Regions from separate parts of the Undibacterium sp. YM2 genome, predicted to be linked through region 2. Evidence: riboswitches for the same ligand, from Rfam matches in the RefSeq annotation. Region 2 holds a riboswitch; the other holds the start of a gene.

Region 1 (4,421 bases), 2.0 Mb from region 2:
GGCTGGCTTCACGTTCATCCACCATCCTGTCAAACTGGCGTGAGAGTTTGCCGATTTCGTCCGGTTGCGTGCTGCGTGCCCTGACGCTGGCATCGCCCTGTGTCAGTTTCTGCATAACGCCGATCAGATGCGATACCGGTTTGGTGATACTGCGCGTCATCCAGTAAGCAACACCCGCTGCCAGCAAGATGGAAAAAGCTGCCACCAGGGCCAGAATGTTTTTCGCACTCAGGTAAGTGCTGTCGGCTGCGGCACCATCCTTGTTCACCAATTTTGTTTGGTAGTCGATCAAGGCATCCATGGAAGAAAACCATTTCTCCTGATCGGCTTGCAGGTTGCCAAGCAGCCAGGCTGTGGCTTCAGTCTTTTTACCTTCAGTCGCCAGGCGCATGAATTCCCTTTGCGAAGTACCATATTTAGTACGTGCTTCAGTCGCTGTCTGGAAGATGCCTTTTTCTTCATCGCTGGCAATCAATTTTTCAAAACCGGCGATGTTTTCTTCCTGGTTCTGTCTGCGTGACAAAATCAGTTGCTGTTCTTTTTCCACTGCCGATTGATCGTTCAGGAGCAGCATATTACGCATGGAACGCGCATTGGCATTAACGTTACCAAGCATCTTGTAGGCCAGCACAACTTTAGGATAGCTACCATCCACAATGCGGTGGGTACCATCATTGATGCTCTTCAGGTTGGACAGGGCCAGCCAGGCCGTTACCGCCAGCAGCAAGAGCACCGCTGTAAATCCCAGACTGAGCCGGATACCAATATTCGGAGTACGTAATTTCATTTTGCTCTCCACAAGAAAAACATCAACAAAGACTGCTTTGTCAGATCAACAGAAGGGAATCAGCCAGGTATTGCGTCAGGTATCCGTACTACGGCTGAGTTTTTCGAAAAAACTTTCATGATTGAAGTCCAGCCAGACCTTGTCATCCTTGACGAAAGCGGCTGGCACATAAGCCTCCAGCGTGGCTGGCAATTGCGGCATCTGGGTAATGGTGCGCAATTCGGTCAGCGGTTGCGGATAACTGTCTATCAGCATGCCAACGGCGTTTTCTGCCTTGTCCAGTATCAGGAACAATTTTGTCGGCGTGACTTCTGACCTGCGGCCACTGAGTACCAGTCCCAGATCAAAAATGGGTACCAGATTGCCGCGCAGGTTGATCAGCCCCAGCAGGAATGCCGGGGCCCCAGGCAGGGGAGCGACTGCCTGGGGTCGTATGACTTCACTGCCTGTTTCGGCCCTGATCAGCAGGTTCAGCGAAGCAACACGATAACCATAGCGCTTTCTTTCCATGAGCGGTGCTACATCGCTCCACAGCAAATCACCCGGAGGAGTAAAGCGTTCCAGCGCAACGCTGGGCGGCAGCCATTCTTTGGATTGCGCTGTATTGCCGGATGTAATCAGACTCATGGCAGCTCCCTGCGTGAGTTGGCAGCGATCGGAAATCAGGTGTCAGGCAGCGATCTTGAGCTGCTCTATGATCTGATCAGCGGTATAAGGCTTGGCGACATAGCCTTTGGCACCTTGCAACTGACCCCAGATCTTGTCGGCCTTTTGCGATTTGCTGCTGACAAAGACGATGGGTATGCCCTTGGTGGCAGGGTCCTGGGTCAGGCTGCGACAGGCTTCATAACCATCCATCTCAGGCATGACGATGTCGAGGAAAATGATGGATGGTTTTTCTGCCTTGGCTTTTTCCAGGGAATCCTTGCCACTGGAAGCCGTGACCACCATATAGCCAGCATCCGTCAGGATGGCTTTGATATTGGCCAGTTCAGTAGCGGAATCGTCAACAACGAGGGCTTTTTTCATGCTCATGATGTACTCCATGTATAGATCAATCAAGCGCCCTGCTCCCCAGGGCATAGGTAAGGATGCTGATGCAGACTGGCTTCAGGTTCCCATGGCCAGTCCGTGGCTCTTGTCCAGACCTGTGCTCTCATCCACAGTGCTCAGGGTCTTTTCTACAACTGCACGAAATTTCAGATGCTCAACCGGCTTGGTCAGATAACTATTGCAACCCGAGATGGAGCCACGTATACGGTCAAAGGGGGAGGACTTGCTGGTCAGCATGACCACAGGTGTACGCTTGGTTTGCGGATGGCGGCGTATGATCTTGCAGATTTCATAGCCATCCGCACCGGGCATGACAATGTCGAGGAAGATGATGTCGTAGTTTTTCTTTTCCAGCATCTGCAGGGCTTGCTCGCCTGTCTCAGCGCAGTCAGAGGCGATTTTCATGGAGCGCAATTCAAGGTCTATCTTGATTCTGGCAGTGGGGCTGTCATCCACGATCAGGGCACGGTGACCACCCTGCAAGACCGAGGCTGAGGGGCTTTTTTGCAGCAGGGGCTGCACATTAGCTGCTTTGTCCATTTCTGCTTTCTGGGCAACTGCTGCACTGACAGGAGATGTTGCAGGCAACACCTTTTCCAGTTCATCTGCTACCTGGTCCAGCAAGGCCAACATCTTGGTAGGAACCAGAGGATGCAATAAATGATATTTGCCAGGCTGTGCCTTGCCTGCATTGGAAATGAATACCGTTGCAGGTTCGGGGATACTGCGTGTTTCTATAAGCTCCTGTAAAGCTGCCCTGGCCTGGCTATTATCCGGATCGAGTATGACAATATCCGGGTCACCAGCCTGGCTGGCATCGAACAAGGCATAGGAATGCCTGCGTCCGCTCGCCATGGTCAGGCTAAGCACGCTGCGCACCAAACGCAATTCATACTCAGACAAACCGAATACACTAATCAGAATTTTTTTAGAAGCGCAGGGGAGCGCCGTAGAGATGCTGTTCATGAGCACATGCCTCTTAACGAAAAACCGCCAATGCGGAATACGGTACCTGGCTGCCCTGCCGTGTTTAGCGAGGGCCCTGTAGTTTTGCGTCCCACGCTTTCGGGTGGTTTGCCTTTAAACAACGCTCACATTCTCACTATGGATTATCTCTTGTACATAGTGAAGAACATCAGCCACAGTGCTTCGTGTGAAGCACCGTTACCCCAATGTAGTTCAAGAATTTGCAGGCTTCAAGGAAAAAGTTAACATTTTTTTGCTTTTCTTTTTTCTTGCAAAAGGTACAAATTTCAGCCGCGCTGGCAAATTTTTGCATACTTTGTCAGCACCTCAACCATGCCCTGCTCCAGGCATTCGACGATGACTGCATGGCCTATGGATACTTCGAGTATGCCGGGTATGGTCAGGAACCTGGCCAGGTTGTCCAGGTTCAGATCATGCCCGGCATTGACGCCCAGACCTGCATCCTGGGCACGTTTGGCGGCAGCGGCAAAGCCTTGCAATATCTGTTCACCTTTTGCTGTGCCAAAGTGCTCTGCATAGGGCTCTGTATATAACTCGACACGGTCGGCACCGAGTTCTTTGGCCAGATGCATGTCTTGGTTGTCGTAATCAATAAACAGGCTGCTGCGTATGCCCAGCGCCCTGAGTTCAGCCAGCACGGGGCGCAAGAATTCAGCATCCTTGCGCAAGTCCCAGCCATGGTCAGAAGTCAGCTGATCCGGAGCATCCGGCACCAGCGTGCATTGCGCAGGCTTGTTGCGCTTCACGACGTCGAGGAATTCTGGTGCCGGATAACCCTCTACATTCAATTCCACGCCACGCGCCTGACACAGCACACCCAGAGTTTCCACATCGCTATACCGCGCATGCCTTTGATCCTGACGCGGATGCAGGGTAATGCCATGTGCACCGAGGTCCAGGCAGCGCGCAGCAAAGGCTTGCACATCAGGATAATTACGGCCACGTGAATTACGCAGCAAGGCGATTTTGTTGATGTTGATGGAGAGTGCGGTCATGGTGATTCCAAAGTCTGGGCAAGGTAATGAAAAAATGCTGGAACAATTTTCTGTTCAGGTATTCATCATGGACTTGCTTGCGTGTTTGTACAAGTAACACAGCAGGGTGATTTACTGGTGCATCTGTTTTTTTGCTAATCTATAAAAAAGCCAGCACATCGGTGCTGGCTTTACAGTCTAAAACTTAGCAGTTGTGAGTGATCACTGCTGGAAAGCCAGCAACTGCGCCCCTTCAGTCACCTGATCACCAATCGCATACAAGACTTCATCAATGACACCATCATGCGGTGCAGAGATCGTGTGCTCCATCTTCATCGCTTCCATGATCAGCAGGGCATCGCCCTTCTTCACTTCCTGTGCCTTGTTGACGAGCACGGCAACGATCTTGCCTGGCATGGGCGCTGTCAGGCGGCCAGCTTCAGCCTCGGCTTCACCGGCATGCGCCAGCGCATCTATGTAATGCAGGTCAGTGTGCTTACCCTGGCTGAAGACATGGAAATGCTCACCATCGCGCACCACGGTGGCAGCCACGGTCTGGTCTGCAATTTTGATGACGATATCATTTTCATGCGCGAGTGCCAGCCTGACTTGTGCTGTTG
Region 2 (4,421 bases):
CATTTATTTCTATGGCCTGGTGGCACCACCAGATACATCGGTTGCTGGACCACATTCACCCTCTGCACTATGCGTGGCTCAGTATAAATGACCTGTGGCTGAGGGAAATTACCAATATCTACCCGACCATAGAAACCTGGTTGCCCGAATTGCATAGACACACCCACATCCTGCGCCTGACTCTGACCTGTCATGAATAGTGCGGCACAGGCTGCGCCTGCGAGCATTATCTTTCTGCATGTCATGGTTTTCATTTCTAACTCCTTATTTGATACTGCTCACAGGAGCATATCCTGTGCTTACACCTATAACGCTTGAGCGGCACATCTGTTGACTTCTGTCGTAAATATTCTGGCTGAGCGCTTGCAAAGCTTCTGTACGCTAACCAACATTCCCTCATGGAATAGCAAATAAAAACGCATCAAAAATATCTATTTGCAACTTACTTGACAGGAAATTCTGCAGCCCATTGTTGTGCTTTTTGATCAAGAACAGCGCGGCGTTCGGCTGGAACTTTTGTTGTCAATTGCGCCAAGGTGGATCTGTTTGACATACAGGCATATTGCGCATCACGCTTGCCGAATTGACGCTTGAGCACACATTCCAGTTGATGGGCACCAGCCACATCTTCGTAGGCAGTTTCCAGCGCTTCAGGCAATACCGTTTGATAGCGCAGTACCAGTTGAGCCGACATGCTGCGATAAGCAGGATCATTCGCTCCGGCCTGATGAGTGTATTTGACAGCATCTTTCAATGCGGCGTAGGCATCAGCATTTTTTTTGATGTTCGGGATACCGGGATTGGATGTCGTTTCACTTGCGCCATCACCACCGCTCATGGTCACTGACCAGCCCGACTTTTCAGTGATTTTCTCTTCCAGGCAGGCCAGGCGGTTATTTGCTTCAGCGGCGACATAGGTTTGTGCCTCCACATTGCCCTCAGCAGCGAGTTTGCGGTTCTTTACCAGCCAGTCCTTGAAATCGGCGCGCAAGGGTTTTGCGGTAATCAAGTCGCAATCGTCCAGGCTGATTTTTGCAGCCTGCGAACTTGCGCAAGTGAGTGCCAGACCGAGCAGAAAACCAGTGCGGGAAATTGTTGAAGAAAGTTTCATGTGTAATTTGTTATGTTCAATTCAGATAAAAAAACGGATACGAATCCAGGCCAGCGATGCTGCCATGATGAGATGAATAGTGGAAATGGTTTTACAATTTAACACTTTTGTTTTATTCAAAAACCAGCAAAACAACTATTTGCAGTTTCTGTTATCAAAGTGAAAGCCAAGCTTGTTTTCGCTACATGATTTCAACAATCCTTGACATTTTTTTTCTTCCATTTAATTCGAAATATTTATACCCTGAATCTGTAATTTCAATTTCTAAAACTTGAGGGCAAACCCGTTGAAAAATGGGGACGCAAAGCCACCGGCCTAAAGCGCATCAGCGCCATGGTAGCGGGGTTGCCGGTGATGGTGTCTGCTTATTTTTGGCACGATACTATTATTCGTCGAATCACCGCCCTCTGCTTATATCGGAGTGCATTTGTGATCATCGAAAAAAAATTGCTCTTCAACATACCCAGGCTGCTTGGCTTGTCTAGCTTGCTGATCAGTGCAAGTCTCCTCAGCGCTTGCGGTGGAGACAGTCAGCAAATCAGCCAATCCAACATTGCGTTACCTCCTCAAGAAGTCGCAACAGGAACGACAACACTGGATATGACTGTCCCTGTGTTGCCGCCTGATGTGGCTGCACAGGCGACACAACCGACCTTTCATCTGGCTCCGGTTTTGCTTGATCCACCGACGGATATTGATGCGACTGACAGTAGCAGGTCGGCCCACATTCCAGCAGCGGCTCTGAGCATACCGCGAGAACTGCAAGCAGTGCGTGGGCGCGGTTTGACTGTCGGTGCAATTCGTTCCTTGCCACGACCACAGTTGGCGCCGCCACCTGCAGGTGAAAACGCACAGCCTATGGCAGGCACCTCTGTCGTTTCTACCTATACGCCTGCGCAAATCCGCGCTGCGTATAGTCTCCCTGCGCTCCCTGCCAGTACCAGTGGGTTGACTGCAAGCCAGGCTGCACAGCTTGGTGCAGGTCAGACGATTTATATTGTGAACGCAAATCACGATCCCAATATCGTTGCAGAACTGAACGCCTTTAATCAAAAGTTTGGTCTTCCCGCATGCACAGTAAAAAGCATTCCTGCAGGTACAGCTTTGCCATTGCCTGCAGCGTCAAGCAATGTTTGTGAATTTTCTGTCGTGTACAGCACCAGTGCTGGTGGAATGACCAGCACCACACCAGCATTCAACTCTGGCTGGGCGACGGAAATTGCGCTAGACGTGCAATGGGCACATGCCACAGCGCCATTGGCCCGTATCATTCTGATTGAAGCTGCTGATTCTTCTATGAGCAACATGATAGGTGGAATCAAGCTGGCCAACGCCATGGGGCCAGGCATAGTATCCATGAGCTTCGGTGCAAATGAAGGAAGCTGGACAGCTGGGGTGGAAAGTACATTCACTACCGCCAAAATGACCTATCTGGCTGCAACCGGCGATAACGGGCCAGCCGTTGAATGGCCTGCAGTTTCTCCCAATGTTGTTGCCGTTGGTGGCACCAGTCTCACCTACTCAGGTACAACACGCACGGAGGTGGCCTGGTCCAATACTGGAGGTGGAGTAAGTGCATACACGGCGACACCAAGCTATCAGAACAATACAGTGCCGGGTGTGGGTACACCTGCCCGCAGGACGGTCGCTGACGTCTCCATGAACGCTGACCCGAACACTGGCCAGTACGTCGCCGTCATGACACCAGGAAGCAGTGTTGTAAACTGGGTCAGTGCAGGCGGCACCAGCCTGTCCACGCCCCAATGGGCCGGGGTGATTGCGATCGCCAACGCGACTTTGGCGCAGGCTGGCAAACCAGTTCTGGGTGCACCGCATGCTGTCCTGTATAACAAAATTGCGACAACTCCTGGCAGCTATGCCAGCAGTTTTGCCGATGTTGCGAAAGGCAGCAATGGCACTTGCGCAAGTTGCGTTGCCAAAACCGGGCATGACCAACTGACCGGCCTTGGCACGCCCAATGTCACCAGCTTGTTAAGTACACTCGGCGGCACAGTCATTGCAACACCGCCAACCGTAACTTCGGCAAGCATCAGCGGGCAAGTTGGCACGGCATTGAGTTTTACCGTATCTGCAACAGCAGCTAATCCCCTCACCTATACCTTGAGCGGCAACCCGGCAGGCTTGAGCATCAGCAGCAGCGGCATTGTTAGCTGGGCCACGCCTGTAGCAGGTACATACACGGTGGTCGTTACTGCGCTGGATGCAAAAACGGGGCTGAGCGGTAAAGGCACTTATACAATCGTTATTTCTGCCCCTGTGCCACCAGCTATTTCTGCCACCACCATCAATGGAAAAGCAGGCACGGCGCTTTCCTTCAATATAACGGCAACGTCTACCAATCCGCTGACCTATAGCATCACTGGTGCACCAAGCGGTATGACTGCTACTTCTGCGGGCGCTGCGACCTGGCCAACGCCAGTTGCAGGAACCTATTCAGTGACGGCAACTGCACTCGATGCAAAGACCGGATTGAGCAGCAAGGCTGTCTATACCGTTGTGATTGCTGCTGCAACACCTCCAGTCGTCACTGCAGCAACGATCAATGGAGTAGCAGCAACCGCACTGACTTTTAATGTAACCGCAACGTCTGGCAACGCAATGACTTTTAGCCTGACTGGTGCACCTGCTGGAATGACTATGGGGTCAACAGGAACTGTAAGCTGGGCTTCTCCTGTTCTTGGCACGTATTCAGTCACCATCAATGCAACGGACAGCAAGACAGGCTTGACAGGCAAAGCTGTGTATACCGTCGTGATTGCTCAGCAACCTGCGCCTGCAGTAACTGCGGCGACGGTCAATGGAACCGTTGGTACTGCACTATCCTACACCGTAGCAGTCAAAGCCTCGAATCCAGTCACCTATACACTGACTGGCGCACCTGCCGGACTGACTATCAGCAGTGCTGGCATTATCAACTGGGCTAGTCCTGTTGCAGGAAATTATGCTGTCACAGTGCTTGCGAAAGACAGCAAGACTGGCTTGAGCGGTCAGGCGGTCATCAGCATCAGCGTTGTGGCATCTGGCTTGAGTATCAGCGCACCGGCAATGACAGGCACTGCAGGCAAGGCGCTAACGGGTAGCATCACGATCAATGCACCCGGCGCGACCTCGATTTCCATCTCGATCACGGGCGCTCCTCTGGGCCTAGGATTTTCCATGAGTGGACTAAGCATTGCAACCAGCTGGGCAAGCCCTGTAAAAGGTAGCTACACCATGCTTATTACTGTGACTGACAATCTTGGAAGAAAGGCGACTGCCAGCGTACCTATCACAATCAACTGAGACGATC

Evidence for each region. Region 2 has a riboswitch for cyclic di-GMP ahead of UNDYM_RS17465 (S53 family peptidase). Riboswitches for the same ligand answer to the same signal wherever they lie in the genome.
Region 1: another riboswitch for cyclic di-GMP. It lies ahead of UNDYM_RS26890 (response regulator); the one in region 2 lies ahead of UNDYM_RS17465 (S53 family peptidase).

Annotation. Positions count from the first base shown of each region.
Region 1 is NZ_AP018441.1:5,844,262-5,848,682, forward strand. Features, by position in the region: gene UNDYM_RS26875 (methyl-accepting chemotaxis protein) at 1-787, opposite strand, end outside; gene UNDYM_RS26880 (chemotaxis protein CheW) at 863-1,414, opposite strand; gene UNDYM_RS26885 (PleD family two-component system response regulator) at 1,457-1,822, opposite strand; gene UNDYM_RS26890 (response regulator) at 1,898-2,806, opposite strand; cyclic di-GMP riboswitch class I at 2,845-2,929, opposite strand; gene UNDYM_RS26895 (pyridoxine 5'-phosphate synthase) at 3,094-3,822, opposite strand; gene UNDYM_RS26900 (acetyl/propionyl/methylcrotonyl-CoA carboxylase subunit alpha) at 4,024-4,421, opposite strand, start outside.
Region 2 is NZ_AP018441.1:3,875,148-3,879,568, forward strand. Features, by position in the region: gene UNDYM_RS17455 (hypothetical protein) at 1-254, opposite strand, end outside; gene UNDYM_RS17460 (hypothetical protein) at 443-1,111, opposite strand; cyclic di-GMP riboswitch class I at 1,378-1,464, shown strand; gene UNDYM_RS17465 (S53 family peptidase) at 1,712-4,414, shown strand.